DNA from 2 places in the Kribbella sp. NPDC051952 genome. Region 1 is predicted to be linked to the other one. Evidence: riboswitches for the same ligand, from Rfam matches in the RefSeq annotation. Region 1 holds a riboswitch; the other holds the start of a gene.
The links. Region 1 has a riboswitch for thiamine pyrophosphate ahead of AB0L70_RS03905 (cytosine permease). Riboswitches for the same ligand answer to the same signal wherever they lie in the genome.

Region 1 (4,982 bases):
GTCGGGGTCGGACTGTTCATCGACGAGATGCAGGACATCAGTGCGGACGACCTGTCCGCGTTGTGCGCCGCATGTCACGAGATCTCGCAGCAGAGCGCGCCACTGGTCGTTGTGGGTGCGGGGCTGCCGCATCTGCCCGCCGTACTGTCCGCCAGCAAGTCCTACTCGGAGCGGCTCTTCCGCTACATCCGTGTGGACCGGCTGGCGCGAGAGGCGTGCGACCGCGCGCTGATGGTCCCGGCGGAGAGCGAGGGCGTTGCGTACGACGAGGAGGCGCTGGACGAGCTGTACGCCCAGACGGACGGGTACCCGTACTTCGTCCAGGCGTTCGCCCACTCCACCTGGGACCACGCCCCGACGTCCCCCATCACCATCAAGGACGTCGCTGTCGCCGCTCCGGAGGCTTCGGCCGAGTTGACCGTCGGCTTCTTCGGCTCCCGGTACGAACGTGCCACGCCGGCAGAACGTGAGTACATGCGCGCCATGGCCGAGCTAGGCATCGGCGTCGACGACGGGTCCGTCCAGACCGCCGAAGTGGCCAACACCCTCAGCCGCAAACCCCAGTCCCTCTCCCCAGCCCGAGACGGCCTGATCAAGAAAGGCCTCGTCTTCTCCGCCGAACGCGGAACCGTAGCCTTCACAGTCCCCCACTTCGGTAAATTCCTCCGCACCCGCACAGCCTGACGCCCCGGTCCCTTAGAATCGTTGCCCTAGGTCTAACGAAACTGCTCTTTCGTCCGGGACGGTTGAGTCGGTAGGGTCGATTGCTATGACCACCGGGCGGACTGGCCAGCGTGAGGCCGCGGCTGTCCGGAAGCGGCGGGGTGGGCGGCACAGTCGGCGGAAGTCCTATAAAGGGCAGTGGTTCGGGGTTACTGCGCTGGCTGTGTTGGGGACCGTAGTGGTGGCGCAGCCCGATGTCGGGCAGCGGCGGAGCTTGGCTCAGGAAGTGGTGGCTGGGCAGGCAGTAGCCAGCCCGTCGATCGAGACACCCAGTACCGCACCGACGCCGGTGGTGGTGCCTACGCCGACGCAGCGGTTCACGACTCCGTTGCGGCCGGCACCGACTTTGACGCGGAAGCCCAAGGGCTCGAAGCCCAACGTGACCGTGTCCAGCGGGAAGCTCGCCATCGTGCCTGGGTTCGACAAGGCCAACGGGGTGCGGGACAAGCTGACCTACCGGGTGGAGATCGAGCAAGGTGTGTCGATCAACGGGGCCGCCGCGGCGAAGATCATTCACGAGACGTTGACGGACCCGCGCGGCTGGCAGGCGATCCACCCGGTCAGCTTCGAGCGGTCCGACAAGGCCGATGTGGACCTGCGGATCATCCTGGCCACGCCGGAGCTGACCGACAAGCTGTGCCTGCCGCTCGACACGGGTGGTGAGGTGTCCTGCCGGGTCGAGGACCGCGTCGTACTGAACGCCAAGCGGTGGATGTACGCGATCCCGGCGTACAACGGCGACGTGTCGCTCTACCGGAGCTACCTGGTCAACCACGAGGTCGGGCACGCGCTCGGCCATGGTCACTCGACCTGCACCACCGCGAAGACCCCCGCGCCGGTGATGATGCAGCAGACCAAGGGGCTGGCCGGTTGCCTTCCGAACGCGTGGCCGACCGTCAAAGCAACCTGAGGCCGTCCGGGAACTCCCGGACGCCCTCTAAGCTGAGACCGGACGGGAGGGAGTAGCGATGTCGTCACAGGATTTCCCGACGTACGGCCGGGGCGACGAGCCCGAGCAGTCCGGCGAGGAGCAGCACTACGCCCCGCCCACGCCGTACGGCGGTGGCACGTACGGAACCGGCCCGCACCCCAACCCGCAGCCGGGACCGTACGCCGACCCCCAGCCCTACGGCTCTCAGCCAGGACCGCCGCAAGCGCCTCCGCAAGGCCCGACCTATACGCAGCCGCCCAACTACCGTCCTGGCACCCCATACGGTCCCGCGACGCATCCACAGCAGCACGAGCTCCCGACATACGGGCGGGAAGAGCTAGTCGCGCCCCGCGACCCCCGCGCCGCCCGCGTAGTCGGTCTGGCCGCGCTGGTCGCCGGCATCTACGGTCTGCTCGTCGTGTCCGTCCAGCGCGTCGCACTCCGGGAGATCTCCCAAGCGCCCGGCTCACCGCTCAACCACCCGTTGCGTACGGACGTCCTCGACGCGATCGGCCAGCTCCTGCTGATCGTGGTCGGCGCGGCCGCACTGGTGATGTGGATCCGGGACGTCCTCGCCCGGCGCAAGGCAGGCCGTCAGCCCGACCCGGCCGAGTTCGGTGGGCTACTGCTGGTCGGAGTCTCGATCATCCCGATCCTGATCTGGATCATCATGGTCCTGTCCACCGGACTGGGTGCGATCGACGACTCGGTCGACCGGCTGCCGACGGCGTACGGCTGGGGCGGGATCGGCCTGCTGACCCTCGCGGCCGGACTGGCGCTGGGGTACCGCGAGCTGAAGCCCGAGGTCCGTAACCCGGTCGTCCAAGGTCCACCGGCCAAAGCGCCCTGGGAGTGAGCACACCTGTCGTTCTGGTCCCCGGCCTCGGACTCGGGCCGGAGTCCTACGCCAAAACGGTCGAGCACCTGACCACGCCGTACCACGTGATCACCCTGCCCGGGTACGGCGAACCCGCCGGAGCCCGCGAGGACCTCCACCCCGAAGCCCTGGGCGCGGCACTCGCGGAGAAGATCCGCGAGCGGTCGGTCCTGGTCGGCCACTCCGCCAGCTGCCAGATCGTGGTCGAGACCGCGGTCAACCACCCAGAGCTGGTGCACGCGCTCGTACTCGCGGCTCCCACCGGAGACATCCGGATGTCGAGCTGGGTGGACCGGACCGTGCGCTGGCTGGGCTCCGCCGTACCCGAGGTGCCCAAGCTGATCCGGGCCGTGACCCCGCAATACGCCCGTACGACGATTCCCGCGATCGCCCGCGCTGCGGAAGCGGCCCGGCACCACGACCTGGCCGCGATCATCACCCGGGTCCGGGTGCCGGTAGTCATCGTGCGCGGCAAGCACGACCTGATCTCCCCGGCCGAGTGGGTTCAGCGGCTCGCCGAGCTGAGCCACGGCGAGGCCCGCACCCTCGAAACCGGCTCCCACATGCCGATCCTGACGAACGGCCCCGAGGTCGCCGCGCTCATCCAGCGAGCAGCCACCATGCCGCCACCCACGTGACGCGCTATCGTTGACGCGCAAACAACCTTGCGGGAGCTCGCACCGAGATGCGCGGGCTGAGAGGGCGACAGCTGGGTCGCCGACCGCCTGAACCTGACCGGGTAATGCCGGCGTAGGGAGCGGGTCATCATGACCAGTACTGCTGTTCGTCCTGCCAGTCAGACCGAGGCGCCGCTCGTCCTCACCACGGATGCGCCCCGAACACTCGGATTCCTGGACCAGTTCACACTCTGGGGCAATTTCGGCATCTCACTGTTCGGCCCGGTCACGGGCGCGCTGGTGGCGGCGTACACGGGCTCGCTGTGGCAGGGACTCCTCGCAGTCGTCGTCGGCTGCGGAATGGGTGCCCTGGTGGTCGGCGGTGCCGCTGTGTTCGGGTCCCAGACCGGAGCGCCGGCGATGGCGAGCCTGCGTGGGATCTTCGGCCGGCGCGGTTCGATCGCGCCGACGGTGCTGAACATCGCGCAGAACGTCGGCTGGGCCACGATGGAGATCATCGTCATCTCCCAGGCCGCGGTGGCCGTGACGAGTGAGCGCTGGCGCTGGCTGTTCGTCGTACTGGCCGGGGTGATCGCCACGACGATGGCGGTCCGGCCGCTGGGCAGTGTGAAGGTGCTGCGGAAGTTCATGGTCTGGCTGGTGCTGATCGCATCGGTGTACCTGTTCGTGCAGGTGCTCAGCAAGCCGGTGCACGATCTGCCGCAGGACAGCGTGTTCGGCTTCTGGCCTGCGGTCGACCTGGCCGCCGCCGGGGTGGTCTCGTTCGCGCCGCTGGCCGCCGACTACACCCGGCACTCACGGACCAACAAGGCCGCGTTCGCGGGATCGTCGCTCGGCTACGGCATCGCCGCGATCGCCTACTACGCCATGGGCGTCTTCGCGGTCGCGACCCTGCAGACCAACAGCGAGGACGTGATCACCGCACTGGTCACTCTCCCGGCCGGCGCGTTCGCGCTGTTCGTTCTGCTCGTGGACGAGGTCGACGAGGCGTACGCGAACGTCTACTCGACCACGATGGCCGCACACAACCTGATCGGTCACGTCGACCGCCGGTGGATCTCGGTCGCGATCGGCGTGATCGCCACCGGTATCGCGCTGATGGTTGACCTGGGCAACTACACCCAGTTCCTCTACCTGATCGGCTCGGTCTTCGTCCCGCTGTTCGCGGTCGCGATCGCCGACTTCTTCCTGGTGAGCAAGATGAACTGGGACGTCTCGAGTACGGCGAGGTTCCGGTGGCAGCCCACAGTCGCCTGGCTGATCGGCTTCGTCGCCTACCAACTCGTCAACCCCGGCACCGTAGCCGGCTGGTCACCGTTCTGGACTGACGTCCAGCAGGCCCTGTTCAACCACCAGCCGGTGCCCGCCTGGCTGGGCGCGACCTACACCTCGATTGTCGTCTCGATGCTGGCCGCGGTGCTCCTCGGACGGGTCGGGCGCCGCCCCCTGGTCACTGACCCGGAGTAACCGGGATACTTTCGACCATGCTGAATTCCGCACTGCGCAGCCGGGCCGAGTACGCGGAACTGGGAGCCGACGGATTGGCCTCGAGGACGACGCCCGAGCGGGACGCGGCGACCGTGAAGGCTGTCGAGGAGCTGCTCGGCGAGCGCGAGTCGGTGCTCGACCTGTGCTGCGGGTACGGCCGGGTCGCCCTGCCGCTGGCCAAGGCCGGCAAGGTCGTCCGCGCACTCGACATCTCGCCGAACCTGATCGAGGCCGGCCGGGCGAAGGCTGCCGAGGAGGAGCTGTCGATCGACTGGGCGGTCGGCTCGATGACGGATCTGCCGTACAAGTGGGACGCGTTCGACGC
Region 2 (4,982 bases), on a different contig from region 1:
TGGCGCGGATCGAGCCGAGGTTGTACTCCCAGGCGGAGGCGAGCTTGCCGCCGAGGACCGCCGAGTCCAGGTAGGTCCTCGGCCGCACGGCCACCGCCCACGTGGCGGCGGCCGCGTGGCCCTGCTGGTGCAGCAGGTGGTCGACGGTCGCCTCGATCCGGCTCTGGTTCTCGCCGCCGAGGCCGTCGGTGGACCAGCGCTGCAGGATCGCCGTGTCGTCGGCCGTCATCCGGGCCAGGTAGGTCAACGGGCCACGCCAGAAGCCACGGCTGCCGATGTTGTCCAGGCTCTCCAACGGGAACCAGCCGTTCTGGCAGCGGCGCCCGTTCACCGCGGACTCGATCTCGCGAGCCCGGTCCATGGACAGGCCCCTGATCGCCCATTCGACGAAGTAGGTGCCTGCGTCCGGGATGTGCTCCGCCACGTGTGGCGCCACCGCCAACGTCCCCGGCTCGAACAGATGGAGCTCTTCCGGTGATTCGAACAAAACCTTCCCCGCCCGCCTGAGTAGGCGACCGCGCGAACCACTGCCCGGCCACCGCACAGGGACCCCCCAGGTTCCTGTTCTTGCATCAACGACGCCCTTCGTACCCTCGTTCCCGGCCGAGGGTCAAGGCGCTGTCCGCTCTATTGGCCTTTACTTTGCGCGGCGTGCGAGCTCTTCCTGGTCGAGCCGTTCGGCCTCGGCCGGCGTCGGCGCGGAACCGCCGTACGACGCCGGCAACCACCAGGCACCAGCCGGTTGCTCCGGGTATGCGCGGATGGTCCGGTCGAGCATGCCGGCCATCGTCGATCGCAGCTGTGCGGTCGCCTCGGTGGCGTCGTCGCCGGCCGTCACGGTGATCGGCGTACCGACGCTGATCGCGATCGTGCGGTGCCGGGAGAAGTCGCGGGGATGGTCCTTGGTCAGCACCCGCTGCGTGCCCCACAGGATCATCGGAATGATCGGTACGGCGGCCTCCGCGGCCATCCGGACCGTGCCGGACTTGAACTCCTTCAGCTCGAACGACCGGCTGATCGTCGCCTCCGGGAACACGCCGACCACCTCGCCGGCGGCCAGGTAGCTGATCGCCTGCTGGTACGACGCGGCGCCGGCACTGCGGTCCACCGGGATGTGGTGCATGCCCCGCATCAAGGGACCGGCGTACCGGTTGCGGAACAGGACCTCTTTCGCCATGAATCGCACCAGTCGCTTGCTCGGCAGCGCACCGAAACCGCCGAGCACGAAGTCGACGTAGCTGATGTGGTTCAAGGCGATGACCGCGCCACCGGTCCGCGGCACGTTCTCCGTCCCGGTCAGCTGGAAGTTCACGTCCAGCACCTTGAACGCCGTCTTCGCGAAGCCGATCACGGGCGGGTACACGAGGTCTCGCATTCCTCGACGCTACAGGCTTGGTCTATGGTGACCGTCACAACTGGAAATCGCGGGAGCTCGCACCGAAGTGGGCTGAGAGGGCGGCTGGGATCATCCGGCGCCGCCGACCGCCGAACCTGTCCGGGTAATTCCGGCGTAGGGAGCGCAACTGTGACAACCACCGGCAACGGCATTCGCCCGACTGTCACCACCGGGCCGATCTCCGGCTCCGAGAAGATCCATCGCGGCGAACTGGGCGTCCCGGTCCGCCGTGTCCACCTCACCAACGGCGAACACTTCGACCTGTACGACACCTCCGGCCCGTACACGGATGCGTCGGCGCAGATCGACGTACAGGCCGGTCTCCCCGCACTGCGGCGGGACTGGATCGCCGGGCGCGGGCCACGTACCCAGCTGGCGCATGCGCGAGCCGGGACCATCACCGAGGAGATGAGGTACGTCGCCACCCGGGAGGGCGTCGATCCCGAGTTCGTCCGGGCCGAGGTGGCCCGGGGCCGGGCCGTGATCCCGGCGAACCGGCAGCACCCGGAGAGCGAACCGATGATCATCGGGAAGAAGTTCCTGGTGAAGGTGAACGCGAACATCGGCAACTCGGCCGTCACCAGCTCGATCGAGGAGGAGGTCGAGAAACTCGTCTGGGCGACCAGATGGGGCGCGGATACGGTGATGGACCTGTCCACCGGCAAGAACATCCACGCGACCCGCGAATGGATCCTGCGGAACTCGCCGGTGCCGATCGGGACCGTGCCGCTGTACCAGGCGCTCGAGAAGGTGAACGGTGATCCGACCGCGCTGACGTGGGAGATCTACCGCGACACGGTGATCGAGCAGTGCGAGCAGGGTGTCGACTACATGACCGTGCACGCCGGCGTGCTGCTGCGGTATGTGCCGCTGACCGCGCGACGGATCACCGGGATCGTGTCCCGGGGTGGTTCGATCATGGCCGCGTGGTGCCTGGCGCATCATCAGGAGTCCTTCCTCTACACGCATTTCGCCGAGCTGTGCGAGATCCTCCGGTCGTACGACGTGACGTTCTCGCTGGGGGACGGGTTGCGGCCGGGATGTATCGCGGACGCCAACGATGAGGCCCAGTTCGCGGAGCTGCGGACGCTCGGGGAGCTGACGCGGATCGCCTGGGAGCACGACGTACAGGTGATGATCGAAGGGCCCGGACACGTGCCTATGCACAAGATCGCCGAGAACGTCCGGCTCGAGGAAGAGCTCTGTGGTGAAGCGCCGTTCTACACATTGGGGCCGTTGGCAACCGATGTGGCGCCGGCCTACGACCACATCACGTCGGCGATCGGTGCGGCCCAGATCGGCTGGCTGGGTACGGCGATGCTCTGCTACGTCACGCCGAAGGAACACCTCGGGCTCCCTGATCGCGACGACGTGAAGACCGGCGTGATCACGTACAAGATCGCTGCCCACGCGGCCGATCTGGCCAAGGGGCATCCGGGTGCACAGGCCTGGGACGACACGTTGTCCAAGGCAAGGTTCGAGTTCCGCTGGGAGGATCAGTTCAACCTCTCGCTGGACCCGACACCGCGCGGGCCTTCCACGACGAGACGCTGCCGGCCGAGCCGGCCAAGACGGCCCACTTCTGCTCGATGTGCGGCCCGAAGTTCTGCTCGATGCGGATCACCGCCGACATCAGGGAACGCTTCCTCCCGCTGGTCGACTGAGGTGCGCCGAGGCCCGGAGTACGCCGTACTCCGGGCCTCAGGTGTTGACTCCGTGTGAAGGGCGCACTCGCGTCGAGCTGCCGGAGAGCCGGAATCCAGCGGAGAATGGGGGGATCGGAGACTTTCGGGGCGATCACCGCGAGTGATCGGGTGAACCGATTCAGGTTTTTTCCTTCACTCTACGTGAATAAGACTGTAGCCTTAACACGTTCGGAAGGAGGTGCAGGGCGATGGTCTTCGTTCTCACGGTAGATCAACGTGGCAGTCGCAGCATGACCGATCTCGTACCCGAGGTACTGAACTTCCTGAACCGCCGGCCGCGGCGGACCGGCCTACTTCGGAAGTTCGAGCGGACGGCCGGCGACGAGGTGCAGGGCGTGCTCTCCGAGGCGCGCGCCACGATCGACGTGATCGTCGAGTTGCTCCGCCTCGACACCTGGTACGTCGGGCTCGGCATCGGTGAGGTCACGCAACCCCTGCCACGCAGCACCAGGGCGGGCAGCGGCGACGCGTTCGTGTTCGCACGGGAGGCGGTCAACCGGGCCAAGTCGAGCCCTCACCACGTCAACGTGGTCGGTGCCGACATCCAGCGGGTCGAGCAGGTGGAGACCGTGCTCTGGCTGATGGCGTCCGTACTGCGGCGTCGTAGCGACCGTGGTTGGGCCGTGGCCGATCTGCTGGCCGAAGGACTCACCAGACGGGAGATCGGCGTGAAGCTGGGGATCAGCCAGTCGGCCGTGACGCAACGGGCCCAGGCCGCTGGGTTCGCCGAGGAGCAGCGGGGACGGGTGCTGGCGACCGAGTTGCTCGCCGGGGTCGCTGCGTGACGGCACTCATCCTGTCGTTGACCGCGGCCGGACTGATCCTCGCCGTACTGGCGTGGGTGCCGAGGGCCGGCTCCACTCTCGAGATCGTGCTCAGCGGGTTCATGCTGGCCTGTCTGGTCGCGGTCGGGCTGCTCCTGCTGTCAGGCGACGGCGTGGAGGGCTGGCCGGAGCGGTGGTGGAACGTTCTGCTGTTGCTGTCCGGAGGGCTCGCGCTGACCGGTGGAGGGCCGCTGACGACGTCCGTACTGGCTCTGGTGGACCGGGGGAACACCCGGGCCCAGTCGACGCAGAAGGCCGGTGAGGTGCTGCGTGGTGGTGCGCTGATCGGATCGCTCGAGCGTGCGGCCATCTTCGCCGCGCTGGTGGCGGGCTGGCCTGAGGGCATTGCAGTTGTGCTGGCGATCAAGGGTTTGGCTCGGTACCCCGAGTTGCGCAGTCCGGACCAGCCGGCCTCGGTCACGCCTCAGGCCGTAGCTGAACGGTTCATCATCGGTACTTTCACCAGCGTGCTGTGGTCAGTGACTTGTGCGGCCTTCATGCTGTCGCACTGAGCACCTCCCCCTCCTCCCCCCTTCTTTCTTTCTCTCCCGACTAGAGCTTGATGACTATGTCGTTCACGACCTTGTCGTGCCAGGTCTGTTGTTTGTCGTCCCACAGCGGCCAGAGCACGTTGAGGATGCAGAGCTGGTTGAAGATCTGAGCCAGGATCTCCCGGCCCAGGTTCGAGCCGACTCCGATCAACTGACCGGTCTCCGCGTGCACGATCCGCAGGCCGGTGAGTTTCTTGCCGAAGGACTGGCCGGTGCGGCCCTGCTGGATCAACCGGTTCCAGATCCAGACCAGGAAGCCGACCAAGAACCCGGCGCCCATCGCGATCCCGCCGGCGGTGCCTAGTTCTTCGCGGTCACCGTTGACGACGAGCGACACGATCACACCGACGATCATCGGGATCGAGACGATCAGCGAGTCGAGGATCGAGGCGCCGACGCGGATCGGCCAGCCGGCCAGCTGTCCCGGTGGCGCGTATCCGAAGCCGTAGCCACCTGACCCGGGACCGACTTGCCCATAGGGGTTGTAGCCCTGCGGGTGGTACTG

Region 2: another riboswitch for thiamine pyrophosphate. It lies ahead of thiC (phosphomethylpyrimidine synthase ThiC); the one in region 1 lies ahead of AB0L70_RS03905 (cytosine permease).

Annotation. Positions count from the first base shown of each region.
Region 1 is NZ_JBFAXQ010000001.1:793,914-798,895, forward strand. Features, by position in the region: gene AB0L70_RS03885 (ATP-binding protein) at 1-684, shown strand, start outside; gene AB0L70_RS03890 (DUF3152 domain-containing protein) at 770-1,633, shown strand; gene AB0L70_RS03895 (hypothetical protein) at 1,692-2,510, shown strand; gene AB0L70_RS03900 (alpha/beta hydrolase) at 2,507-3,169, shown strand; TPP riboswitch at 3,189-3,305, shown strand; gene AB0L70_RS03905 (cytosine permease) at 3,299-4,636, shown strand; gene AB0L70_RS03910 (methyltransferase domain-containing protein) at 4,654-4,982, shown strand, end outside.
Region 2 is NZ_JBFAXQ010000012.1:132,102-137,083, forward strand. Features, by position in the region: gene AB0L70_RS22765 (hypothetical protein) at 1-487, opposite strand, end outside; gene AB0L70_RS22770 (lysophospholipid acyltransferase family protein) at 638-1,375, opposite strand; TPP riboswitch at 1,415-1,534, shown strand; partial or broken gene thiC (phosphomethylpyrimidine synthase ThiC) at 1,547-3,060, shown strand; gene AB0L70_RS22780 (transposase) at 3,333-3,887, shown strand; gene AB0L70_RS22785 (hypothetical protein) at 3,884-4,438, shown strand; gene AB0L70_RS22790 (RDD family protein) at 4,479-4,982, opposite strand, start outside.